3 regions of the Oceanobacter sp. 4_MG-2023 genome follow, and region 2 is predicted to be linked to each of the others. Evidence: predicted binding sites of a transcription regulator. Region 2 holds the regulator's gene; each other region holds the start of a gene.
The links. Region 2 encodes sigma-54, which starts transcription at its own class of promoters, with help from an activator protein. Its sites were predicted from a motif close to TGGCACNNNNNTTGCTNT; they were not measured.

Region 1 (4,233 bases), on a different contig from region 2:
GTCTGATTCCAGGCAGGTTCCTGTCCGTTGTTTTTATCAAGGTTTCTGCTTTAGGGGACATTTATTTAATCCGGTGCTCACTCTGGGCTATCTGGGCTACCGGATGGTTTCGAAGGGCGCGGGTTGCCGCCGTCCAGTGCGGTGTTGACGAATTTGAAAAGGACTCGTCATTTCGCTGCATTCGTCGCCTTGCCCTGAACAACGGCAACACTCGCGCAGAGTCGTGCAGGATTAAATAGATGTCCCCTTTACCTTTGATCTCTTTGGACTAACACTTCGCTCTGTTTTTTATTGGCTTCTGCGAGGTAACACCCATGGCACACGAACAACCCAATAACCCCCTGCATGGACTGACGCTGGAAAACATACTCAAGCGTCTGGTTGAGCATTATGGCTGGAGTGGATTGGCGCAGGAGATCAATATCAATTGTTTCAAAAGTGATCCGTCGATCAAGTCATCGCTAAAATTCTTGCGTAAAACCGAATGGGCCAGAAGTAAGGTCGAAGCACTGTATCTGTCTACTTTCTGATGTATTTGGACAGCGTGGTGAGGGTTTGGTGTTGGCGCTTGAAACCGCGCTCAGATAACAGCCGCTACGGTGCCCACCGGCAGGTATTGGTAGGTGTAGGTATTGTCGGTTTGTTTCCCCGGATTAATACAAGCCTGCCAGTACAGGCCGACACTGCAACTCGCAGGGGTTACTGGGCAAAGTATTCGAGAGCAACCTGATAACCCAGCGTTCCCATACCCGCAATCACAGCGTCGGCCCGCAAGGAGACGTAGGAGTGATGACGGAAGGCTTCACGCTTATGGACGTTGGAGATATGCACTTCGACCACTGCCGCTTCAAAGGTGTTCAGCGCATCGAGGATAGCAACCGAGGTATGGGTATAGGCCGCTGGGTTGATAATAATCCCCTGAGCCTGATCGCGCGCTTCATGGATGCGATCGATGATCTCACCTTCGTGATTGCTCTGGAAAAACTTGATGGTCAGGCCCAACCCAGCACCCCGCTGACGCATCTTGTTTTCAACATCTTGCAGGGTTTCGTTGCCATAGATCTCTGGTTCACGCTTGCCCAGCAGGTTCAGGTTTGGGCCGTTTAATACGTAAATAGTTTTGTTCATTGGTTGATTCCATCGTAGGCCACGGGCCGTTGTTGCTGATTGGTGGAGGTGGAGTTTAGCGGATATCCGGGCGGCGGCGCAGCCTGGTTGTGCCAGATACCTGCATCGGGTTGTTTTTCAAACTGCTGCCATAACACCGGGAACCGGCGATACCGGACAGTCGATGTGTAATAAACGGGAGCCGTGTTGCACAGGTTTTATGGTTTGTCGTTTATTTATAGCGTGTGCATCTTGTTGCTCACTCTATATTTACTGCATTGACCGCTTGATTTATTGCACCAATATGATGCTATTTGGTACTTGGTTGACCTAAAAGAAGGCGGCTATTGGGTGCGGTGAGCGGTAATCCGGTCGTTTTTGGGGTGAAATCCGAGTAGAAATATTTTTTTCCTCATAGGAATCATCAGTTTGGCAATCCATGGCCCGGAACTTGCCTTTCCTCTCAGGAATAATAATTCCCTTGCAGGGATTAAGTACTGTCTACACGAACGGAGAAACAAATGGCTAATTCATGGCGTATCGCCGCACTGGCGGAAAAACACCGAGCCCTGGGATCAAACCTGGAAGACTGGAACGGTCTGCCTACAGCATGGACCTACAGTAACAGCGGTTACACTCTGGCCGACGAGCACGAAGCAATCCGTACCAAAGCGGGCTTGATGGATGTATCGGGTCTGAAGAAAGTGCACTATGTTGGTCCACATGCGGAAAGCCTGCTGGAGTGGGCGACCACTCGTGACATCTCCAAACTCTATCCTGGTAAAGCGGTTTACGCTTGTATGCTGAACGAAGCAGGCAAGTTTATCGATGACTGCGTTATTTATCGTATGGGCCCCAACTCCTTTATGGTGGTGCATGGTACTGGTACCGGTTACGAACGCCTGACCCAGGCTGCGCTCGGCAAACAGGTCGCAGTGTTGTTCGATGACGATATGCACGATTTGTCCTTGCAGGGCCCTGCTGCGGTGGATTTCCTCGCCGAGCATGTTCCTGGCATCCGTGATCTGCCTTATTTCCACCATACTCACGCCCGCCTGTTTGGTTGCCCGGTAACGATTTCACGTACTGGCTATACTGGTGAACGTGGTTACGAGATCTTCTGCAAAGCTGCTGACGCTGCCACGATCTGGGACAACGTGCTGGAACAGGGTAAGGAATTTGGCATTATCCCTTGCTCCTTTACCGCCCTCGACTGGCTGCGTACCGAAAGCTATCTGCTGTTTTTTCCGTTTGATAACTCCGAGATGTACCCGTTCGAAAACGAACCTGCGGGCGACACTCTGTGGGAACTGGGTCTGGACTTCACCGTATCCAAGGACAAAACTGCATTCTGTGGTGCCTACGAACACTTCCGCCTGAAGGGCAAAGAGCGTTTCAGCATCTTTGGCGTATTGCTGGAAGGCAAGGAAGCTGCTGCTGAAGGCGACGAACTTTGGGCTGACGGCAAAAAAGTCGGAGTTATCACCTGTGCCATGTACTCGCGCCTGACTGACCGCTCCATGGCCATTGCTCGTCTTGAAGTGCCTTACGCCAAACAGGGCGCACCGCTCCAGGTCAAAGGCAGCCTTGACGTATCGGCCATTGCCCATACTCTGCCGTTTGATGATCCAGAGAAGAAAAAGCGTGTAGCGAAGGGCTGATCAAGCCTTCCGGGCTGAAGCTATGACAGACGTGTGATCGACACCTGAAGAAAAGGGCTTGTTTCCTGGAAACAAGCCCTTTTTTATTGGTGTTATTGTGTTGCTGCGGTTTGTGGCAGCCGCCCTAGAGCAGCAATAACAGCGCCGTTGTAAGGGTGAAAAATGACGCCACCGTTGCCACCAACAAGCCACTGGAACAGAAGTTGCGCATACCGTAATGACTGCCAACCATCGGAAACAGCGCCGCCATGGGCAAGGCAGCATAAACAATGGTGAGGGTTTGCAATGTCGGGTCAAAGTCGGGCCACAGTATCAATACCAACATCACCGCCAGTGGATGAACCAGCAGCTTGATGGTGCTGAGCAAGCTGATATCACGGAGGTTGCCGCGCAAGGTATTGCCAACCAGTGAGCCACCAATCACCAGCAGGGCAATGGCGGCAGCGGCGTTACCTAACAGGGTCAAGGTGCGCAGGGCCGGATTCGGGAGAGACCAGCCTGCCACAGAAACCAGCAAACCCGCGGCGATGGCGATAATAATCGGATTTTTGATCAGCCGTTGAATAATACCCGCCAGTACCGTGATGATCGACAACGCCTGTTGCTGGTCTTCCTTGCTTCTGCCCAGCTCCACCATAATCAGTACCGCCGGCAGAATAACGATGTTTTCGACCATCACAGCGAAAGCAAAGGTATGGCCCCATTCCTCTCCAAAGGCCTGTACGACCACCGGGTAGCCGATAAAGATGCTGTTGGGCATGGAACAGCCCAGTGCCTTGATTGCGCTGGTGGACAGGTTGTTTCCGAGCATGCCGCGAAATACGATCAGTGCAACGATCTGGGCCAGCAAGGCCCCTGCTGCATACACACCGAGGAAATCCCAGGCCTGAATCTGGCTGAAGTCCAATTGCGATACGGTGGCAAAGGTCAACGCCGGAATCAGGCAATACAGTACCAGCCTGGATAATACCGGCAGCATGTCCTTGGGGATAAAACGACTGTGTACCAGGTAAAAGCCCAAGCCAATAACAGCAAAAATAGGAATAATAATCGAGACAGTAGACAACATGGGAAAGGCGTCCTGGGTAAGGGGCTGCGTAGTAGCGCTCGGCACTCAGATCAGATGACCGATGTTGTGGGTCAATGATCAACCGGGTAATAAGATTACCGGGCAAAACGCTATCACGTCAGGGCAGCAGGGTGATAATTCAATCTTGTGTGTGGTGATTCAATGATTGGTAAGGGCGTTGACTGCGACAAGGGCGGTCTGGTCACGATAGTATCTTGTCTCGCTCACTGACTGAGAGCTTATCAAAGTAAGGAATATCGCATGTGGATGGGTTTTGAGCCTGGCTTTTGGCTGCTGGCGGTCATTGCAGTGTTGATTACCGGGATTTCCAAGTCCGGTTTTGCCGGTGGGGTTGGCGTGGTCGCCGTCCCCCTGATGACCATTTATATCGACCCC
Region 2 (4,233 bases):
ATTGATTTTTACGCCGACCGCAAGGAAATTGCCTTCAAGGGAGACGCCGCCTTGCGTCAGGAAAACAACCTATTCAGTGGCGAATTGATCCGTTATGACATTGAACAGGAAACCGTCTCAGCCAGTGGCTCAGAAACATCCGGCAGTGGCACTGGCGGCGCTGACGACAACCAGCGTATTCAAGTGATTATCCAACCCCAGCCCAACACGGACGTACAACCATGAAAACGCTCAAGGCTGAACATCTAGCCAAAAGCTATAACGGCCGCGAAGTCGTCAAGGACGTTTCCCTGGCGGTCAGCAGCGGACAGATTGTCGGCTTGCTGGGCCCTAACGGCGCAGGTAAAACCACTTGTTTCTATATGATTGTCAACTTGGTACAGGCCGACAAGGGGCGTGTCAGTATCGATGACGACGATATCAGCCATCTGCCCATGCACGGCCGCGCCCAGAAAGGCATTGGCTACTTGCCACAAGAAGCGTCGATCTTCCGCAAACTCAGCGTCGAAGACAATATCATGGCCATCATGGAAACCCGGTCAGACCTGAACAAACCCCAACGTCAGCAACAGCTGGAACAGCTACTGGATGAATTTCACATTCAGCACATTCGTACCAGCCTCGGCATGGCCCTGTCTGGTGGCGAACGACGACGGGTCGAAATAGCCCGCGCCCTGGCCGCCGAACCCTCCTTTATTTTGCTGGATGAACCCTTTGCCGGTGTTGATCCGATCTCGGTCGCTGACATTATGGATATCATTCGTCAACTCAAGGCACGTGGCATCGGCGTACTGATTACTGACCACAACGTCCGCGAAACTCTCGCAATTTGTGAAAAAGCCTATATCGTAGGCGGTGGACACATAATTGCCGAAGGCAGCGCTGATGATGTACTCGCCAACGAACAGGTTCGGGCTATCTACCTTGGTCATGACTTCCATCTTTGAATCTTATCGGCTTGCAGGGCTATGATGCCCAGCGCTGTTTCATTCGCCACCATGAAAAGCATTCCCTGTCTCACAGGCTGGCGTATAATGCACAGACCATGCCGACAACCGATGAATAATAACGCTGTATGAAAGCATCGCTTCAGTTAAAAATGGGTCAGCAGCTGACCATGACCCCTCAGCTGCAACAGGCAATTCGACTGCTGCAATTGTCTACCCTCGATCTGCAACAGGAAATCCAGGAAGCCCTGGACTCCAACCCCATGCTGGAATTCGAAGAGTCCGAGCACGACGACTTTCCGGATGCACAGCAAACCAATGCAGATCAGGAAAGGGAAGTCACCGCAACAGCGGCCACGACCGATGCCGACACCCAGGAACTGGGTGAGCAATGGTCTGATGACAAGATGCCAGATGATCTGCCAGTCGATAGCAACTGGGATGATACGTTCCAGACCACGGCCGGGGTTTCCTCAGGCTCTGGCCCGGTTGGCGATGACGACTTTGATTATGACTCCCGTCATGCCACCACAGACGACCTGCAAGATCATCTTGAATGGCAGCTGAACCTGACTCCCATGAGTGACACCGATCGCGAGATCGCCACCATGCTGATCGACGGGGTTGATGACGATGGCTATCTGCACACCACCATCGACGACATACTCGGTTCAATTGACCCGGAACTGGGTGTTGAAGAAGATGAAATCCAGGCCGTCCTCAAACGCTTGCAACAGTTTGACCCCGCCGGTGTTTTTGCCCGCGACCTGCGTGAATGCCTGATTCTTCAGCTCAACCAGCTACCTGCCGAAACACCCTGGCTGGCAGAAGCCAAATTGGTGATCGGCGACTACATCGCCCTGCTGGGCAGTAAAGATTACCCCACCCTGATGCGCAAAACCCGGCTCAAGGAAGAAGACCTCAAAGCCGTCCTGCGTCTGGTTAAAGAACTCAACCCCAAGCCGGGCGCTGATATCAGCTCCGAGCAGTCAGAATACGTCGTACCGGACGTGATTGTTCGTAATATCCGTGATGAATGGCGTGTTGAGCTTAACCCGGATATCGCCCCCAAGCTGCGCGTCAACTCCGACTACGCCTCACTGGTGCGACGTTCCGACAGCAGTGCCGACAACGCCTTCCTCAAAGACCATTTGCAAGAAGCGCGCTGGTTTATCAAAAGCCTGCAAAGCCGCAACGAAACCCTGCTGAAAGTCGCCACCAAAATTGTCGAGTACCAAATCGACTTCTTTGAACAGGGTGAAGAAGCCATGAAACCTCTGGTATTGCATGATATTGCCGATGCCGTTGGTATGCATGAATCAACCATTTCACGGGTCACTACGCAAAAATTCATGCACACTCCTCGTGGTATTTTCGAGCTGAAGTATTTCTTCTCCAGCCACGTCAGTACTGACGCCGGTGGCGAATGTTCATCCACCGCCATTCGCGCCATGATCAAAAAACTGATCAGCGAAGAAAATCCGCGTAAACCCCTGAGTGATAACAAAATTGCCATTGTGCTGGGCGACAAGGGCATTCAGGTTGCACGCCGCACGGTGGCCAAATACCGTGAAGCCATGATGATTCCGCCTTCCAATGAGCGGAAACAATTGATCTGATCGATAGCGTCGATCTCTGTTCGATACAAGCGAGCGATAAGGAGCCGTTTATGAGCATCAATATCAGTGGACACCATGTTGAAGTGACCGAAGCCATGGAAGCATACGTCAAGGAAAAACTGGTTCGTCTTGAGCGTCATGTCGACCCGATTACTTCTGGCCAGATCACACTGACCCTGGAAAAAGGCCGACAACAGGCAGAAGCCACCCTGCATGCCAGTGGTGCTGACTTTCACGCCACCTCAACTCACGACGATATGTATGCCGCCATTGATCTGCTGGCCGACAAACTGGACCGTCAACTCCTGAAACACAAAGAAAAACTGATTGCCCGACAGCACGGGCAAGGTTGACCTATGAGCATTGCGATTGCCGATATTCTACTGCCAGAATGCACCCGTACCGACGTCGCCATTACCAGCAAAAAAAAATTGCTGGAGTTTCTTGCCGGACTGATTGCCGAAAAAGTTGACGGCAGCAGTTCGGACGAAGTGTTTGAACGCCTGCTTGGACGTGAACGTCTGGGCAGTACTGGCATTGGTGAAGGCATCGCAATCCCCCATTGTCGTTTACGGCAATGCGAACAAGCCGTCGGCGTGTTACTTCACTTGCAAGAGGCCATCGATTTTGATGCCATTGACCATCAACCGGTTGACCTCGTATTTGCTTTATTAGTCCCTGAAGAAGCAACGGACGATCATCTGCAAATTCTCGCCACACTGGCGCAAAATTTCAGTCAGAATGATTACCGTCAGCAATTGCGTAGTGCCAGCAGCGATCAGGAACTGTACCAACGAGCGTTGGCCAACCACTAACCAGACCAATACGGAGACCGCATCATGCGCCTGGTTGTGATCAGTGGCCGCTCTGGCTCAGGCAAGTCCAGCGCTTTGGCCGTGCTCGAAGATCTCGGTTTTTATTGCATCGACAACCTGCCGGTTGATCTGTTGCCCGCACTGGCGGATTTACCCTACAGCGCCGAAAAACGCGCCAATGTCGCTGTCAGTGTCGATGTGCGTAATTTGCCCGACGCCATGGAACAGCTGACCCAGGTACTGACCTGCTTACCCGGACAGTATCGCCAGGTCGATATTGTATTTCTGGATGCCACCGAAGAAGTCCTGCTACAACGCTTCAGCTCCACCCGTCGCAAACACCCCCTCACCAATGACAATATCTCATTGGCAGAAGCCATCGAGCGCGAAACCGAATTGCTCGAACCTGTTGCCAACCTGGCTGACTTGACGCTGGATACCACCCGCATGTCAGTCCATGAGCTGCGCAGCCTGATCAAGATGCGAGTAGCCGAGAAAGTCACCCCGGATATGGCCATTCTGTTCCAGTCCTTTGGCTTCAAGCAGGGGATTCCTCTGGATGCCGATTTTGTATTTGATGTCCGCAACCTGCCCAACCCCTACTGGCAACATGAATTACGTCCTCTGACCGGACAGGATCAGGCGATTATCGATTTTTTATCCAGCCAGCCGGAAGTCACCGAACTGTTTGATGACATCCGTACTTACCTGTTGCGCTGGTTACCCCGTTTTGCCGAAAATAACCGCAGCTACCTGACCATTGCCATTGGCTGCACTGGCGGTCAACATCGCTCAGTGTATTTATCAGAACGCCTGACTGCAGCCTTCAAACAAGAATTTGGCAATGTACAG
Region 3 (4,233 bases), on a different contig from region 2:
AGCCATCCAGAACAGAGGCGGCAACACCGGCCGGATCATCGGTCGGGTGATTGGGCTGTAACCGTGTCGACATGCGGCCCGGCAAGCCAATGGTATTACGAAACCGGGTGACCACCTGACATTTGGAAGCCACCAGCACCAGATCCTGCAGTCGCATGATCTTGCTCACCGCGGCAGCCATTTCCGGCGTCACACCCGGTGCAATACGTGCCAGCATCGCGGTTGAGGCTTGTTCACTCAACAACCAGTTACGGAAATCCCCTACCGTCAAATGCGCGATCGGCGCAAAGGCCAAGGCATCATGCCGGTCAATAATCAGTCGGGATATCTCATCGGCTTCGTAAGGAATCACCAGTTCATTCAGGAAAGTTTTGAGCGGCACATCAGCCAACGCCAATTGTGCAGCGACCCGTTCCTGCTCATCCAGAGCAGCCACACCCGCCAGGCAATCCCCAGAACGCAACGGTGATGCTTTTGCCAGCAAGCTTTTCAGGTCATTAAATTGCCAGCTTTTCTGGCCAAGTGAAATCTGATAACTCATATCGACGGGCCTTTGCCAAAGATAATGGATTCCAGCGCCGGGTTGCTGTCGCTCTTGTCAGTACCACCGGAATCCGTTGTACATTCCCAAAGGGATAAACAGAAAGCGCCCGGAACAAGCCGGGCGTACAAGTCGGATGTAACGGACGCTTCCGTCATGCAGACTGACGAATCAGCCTTCGTGCTTATCAAACGCGTCGTTCTCGTGCTTGATCAGGGCGTACATAAAACCAACAAAGGTTACGACAGCCAAACCACACAGAAAAGCCACAACGCCAGGTTGGTCTGCGAAGGTAAAGTAAGCGCCTACGCCTTCCCAGCTATCAATCGGTGAAGTATCCATAATGTATTCCTCTTTACTAACAGCAAGTTAAGACAAGCGGGGCAGCAGCGCCCCGCCCGTTTGAGAATCAAGCGGTCGATCAGCTACCCAGCACACCATTCGCAGGCAGACCAGCGGCATCCGCAGGAACAGTACCTTCAATGATGTCGCGGGAAGGCACACGCTCTGGGTAAGGAATGGCTGGAATTTCAACCAGATCCAGACCTGCAGCTTCTGCCTTGGCAGGAACACGCAGCATGTTCATTTTCTTCAACAGCAAGGAGATGCCATAGCCAGGTACAAAACCAGTGACACACATAACCACGGCGCCCAACAGCTGACCGAAGAAAGTAATGTCTGGAGCACCTTCTGGAACACTTGGGTAACCGGAGGCGAAGACACCAACCAGAACCACACCCAGGAAGCCACACCAGCCGTGTACCGCTACCGCGCCAACTGCGTCATCGATACCGCACTTCTCAACGAACTTGCCAACGATTGGCATGGAAATACCACCAACAACCGCCAAGAAGAAGGTCAGTCCCGGATAGTAAAGATCCAGACCGGCCGCAACAGTAATGATGCCAGCCAGGCCACCGGACATGGTCATGAACGGCTCACGAGAAGACAGATAAGCACCAATCACGCCACCGGCAAAACCCATCAGTGTGTTGAATGCAAAAGCAGACAAGTTGGTTGGGTTACCGTAAATAGTTGTCCAGCCAGTTTCACCACCGTTAAAGATGATGCAGCCACCCAGGAAGCCAAAGAAGCCGACAATAATCATCATCAGACCAATCAACGCCATTGGCAGGTTGTGAGGCACAATGGCCATCGCCTTGCCGTCGACGAATTTGCCCAAACGAGGCCCCAGATTGATCAGCACACCCAGCGCAAAGAAACCGGCGATGGCGTGAACCACACCTGATGCACCCACATCGTGGTAGCCCAGATCCAGCAGCAACCAGCCATCAGGATGCCATCCCCAGGCACCGGCCAGAATCCAGACACCAGAACCCACCACAATGGTCAGAATCAGGTACGCACTCATGCGAATACGCTCGATCACCGCACCCGACAGAATGGAACCGGTTGTGGCACCAAACATGGCGAAAGCAGCCCAGAAGATACCAGTGCCCATATCAGAGACATCAGGACCCATACTGGCAGCCCATGGCAGGGCACCAGAAGCATCAATAGGAATCAGACCACCAGGGAATGCGTTATAGATCCACCAGCCGAAGAAGTAGAAAGTAGGCACAACAACGGCCAAAGTCAGAATATTTTTCATACCGGATGCCAACGCGTTTTTGACGCGCGACGCACCAATTTCATACGCAAGGAAACCGGCGTGGATCATGAACATGATGGCAGTACACCACCAATAGAACACCTCGACATTCATCGCCTGATGCATTTCGAAAGCCGCTTTAAAGGCTTCCAATTCTTCTGGAGTCATGGGATTTCCCCTCTCTGATTGAGTAAGTTTTTAGCTAAACCAATTCAGACTGGTCAGGGTCGTACTGGGTACGGGAATACTGACCAGACAAAAATATTCTCAGAGGGAATATTGCATGGCCGGTGCCAAGCCTGTCGCAAGTTCAAATATTCAGACAATGACAGATTTGTCCGCTTTAGAATGGGTAGATAGAGGTATAAGCTTGCAATCAATGTCCACATTGCCAACACCTGTTTGGCCTGGCATTGAGATCGAGACCGATTTTGTTTGCCAACACAATCGGCGCATGGTGTTGCGCGCACCAAAAACAGGCAAAAACCTCCCGAAAACGCCCTGCGACAGAGCAACGCCTATTTTTCTGCCCAGCAGTCACAAGTACTCAGGATAAGGTCACGCCAAATCAGGGAAACAACAGAAATTCCAGCCGTTGTTACCCATGTGTAAAGACTCCGTCTCATGCTTGGTAGATAATACTTTCGTATCACACCCTGCACTCCACCGTCCGCCAGGAGATTCTTCATGTTAAGACGCACCAAAATTGTGGCCACCCTTGGGCCCGCTACCAACACCGATGAAAAAATCGAACAACTGATCGAAGCGGGCGCTGATGTATTCCGTCTCAATTTCTCCCATGGTGACGCTGACGATCACCGCGACCGTGCCGCCATGGTGCGACGAGCAGCCAAAAAACTGGGACGTCACGTCGCCATCCTGGGTGATCTGCAAGGCCCGAAAATCCGCATATCCCGTTTTGCTGAACAAAAAGTCCATCTGGATGTTGGCCAATCCTTTGTACTGGACGCCACTCTCGACCGTGACGCCGGTAATAAAGAACAGGTCGGCATCGACTATAAAGCACTGATCGAAGATGCCCACGTGGGCGATATCCTGCTGCTGGATGATGGCCGTGTTGAACTGGAAGTCACCGAAACCTTTCCTTCAAAGCTGAACACCCGTGTTCGTATTGGTGGCTGGTTGTCGAACAACAAGGGCATCAACCGACTGGGGGGTGGCCTGTCCGCCAAAGCCCTGACCGACAAGGACAAGGTTGACATCAAGCTGGCTTCAGAACTGCTGGTCGATTACCTCGCCGTTTCTTTCCCCCGTGACGAACACGACATGATCGAAGCTCGCGAGCTACTGACGGCCGCAGGTGGTCATGCCGGGCTGGTCTCCAAGATTGAACGGGCAGAATGTGTTGCCGACGATGCCGTACTGGATGGCATTATTCGCGCTTCCGATGCCGTTATGGTGGCTCGTGGCGACCTGGCCGTAGAAATCGGTGATGCCGAACTGGTCGGCGTACAGAAAAAAATCATCTCCCGCTCCCGTCAGCTGAACAAGCCGGTGATCACGGCGACCCAGATGATGGAATCCATGATCGACAGCCCAATGCCAACCCGCGCTGAAGTCTCTGACGTTGCCAACGCCGTTCTCGACTACACCGATGCCGTTATGCTGTCAGCCGAAACTGCTGCCGGTGACTACCCGGTTGAAGCCGTTGCCGCCATGACCCGCATTATTATGGGAGCTGAGCGTCACCCATTGGCCAAACGTTCCAAGCATCGTCTGTATGAAGACATGCACAGCATCGAAGAGACCATCGCACTGTCGGCCATGTATGCCGCCAATCACCTGGTTGGCGTGACCGCAATTATCTCGCTGACCGAAACCGGTGCAACACCACGCCTGATGTCGCGACTGCGTTCAGCCCTGCCGATCTTTGCCTTCTGTCGCCGGGAAGATACCCAATCCCGGGTGGCACTGTATCGTGGTGTGCAAACCGTGCCATTCTACGCCGACCAGCTGGAACCGGATGCCATCAACCCCTCTGCCATCGCCATCCTGAAAGAATCGGGTGAAATCAGCAGCGGCGATTACGTTGTGATTACCCGGGGTGATTATCTCAACG

Region 1: the regulator sigma-54 is predicted to act here: its motif matches at 1,548-1,565, upstream of Q8W24_RS00835 (aminomethyltransferase family protein).
Region 3: the regulator sigma-54 is predicted to act here: its motif matches at 2,432-2,449, upstream of Q8W24_RS07995 (ammonium transporter).

What each region holds. Positions count from the first base shown of each region.
Region 1 is NZ_JAUYVV010000001.1:179,503-183,735, reverse strand. Features, by position in the region: gene Q8W24_RS00845 (VF530 family protein) at 315-530, shown strand; gene aroQ (type II 3-dehydroquinate dehydratase) at 700-1,128, opposite strand; gene Q8W24_RS00835 (aminomethyltransferase family protein) at 1,629-2,768, shown strand; gene Q8W24_RS00830 (AEC family transporter) at 2,893-3,837, opposite strand; gene Q8W24_RS00825 (sulfite exporter TauE/SafE family protein) at 4,099-4,233, shown strand, end outside.
Region 2 is NZ_JAUYVV010000010.1:76,978-81,210, forward strand. Features, by position in the region: gene lptA (lipopolysaccharide transport periplasmic protein LptA) at 1-225, shown strand, start outside; gene lptB (LPS export ABC transporter ATP-binding protein) at 222-947, shown strand; gene Q8W24_RS09285 (RNA polymerase factor sigma-54) at 1,076-2,566, shown strand; gene hpf (ribosome hibernation-promoting factor, HPF/YfiA family) at 2,617-2,919, shown strand; gene ptsN (PTS IIA-like nitrogen regulatory protein PtsN) at 2,923-3,381, shown strand; gene rapZ (RNase adapter RapZ) at 3,406-4,233, shown strand, end outside.
Region 3 is NZ_JAUYVV010000008.1:86,372-90,604, reverse strand. Features, by position in the region: gene Q8W24_RS08005 (ethanolamine ammonia-lyase subunit EutB) at 1-541, opposite strand, end outside; gene Q8W24_RS08000 (hypothetical protein) at 713-883, opposite strand; gene Q8W24_RS07995 (ammonium transporter) at 963-2,321, opposite strand; gene pyk (pyruvate kinase) at 2,841-4,233, shown strand, end outside.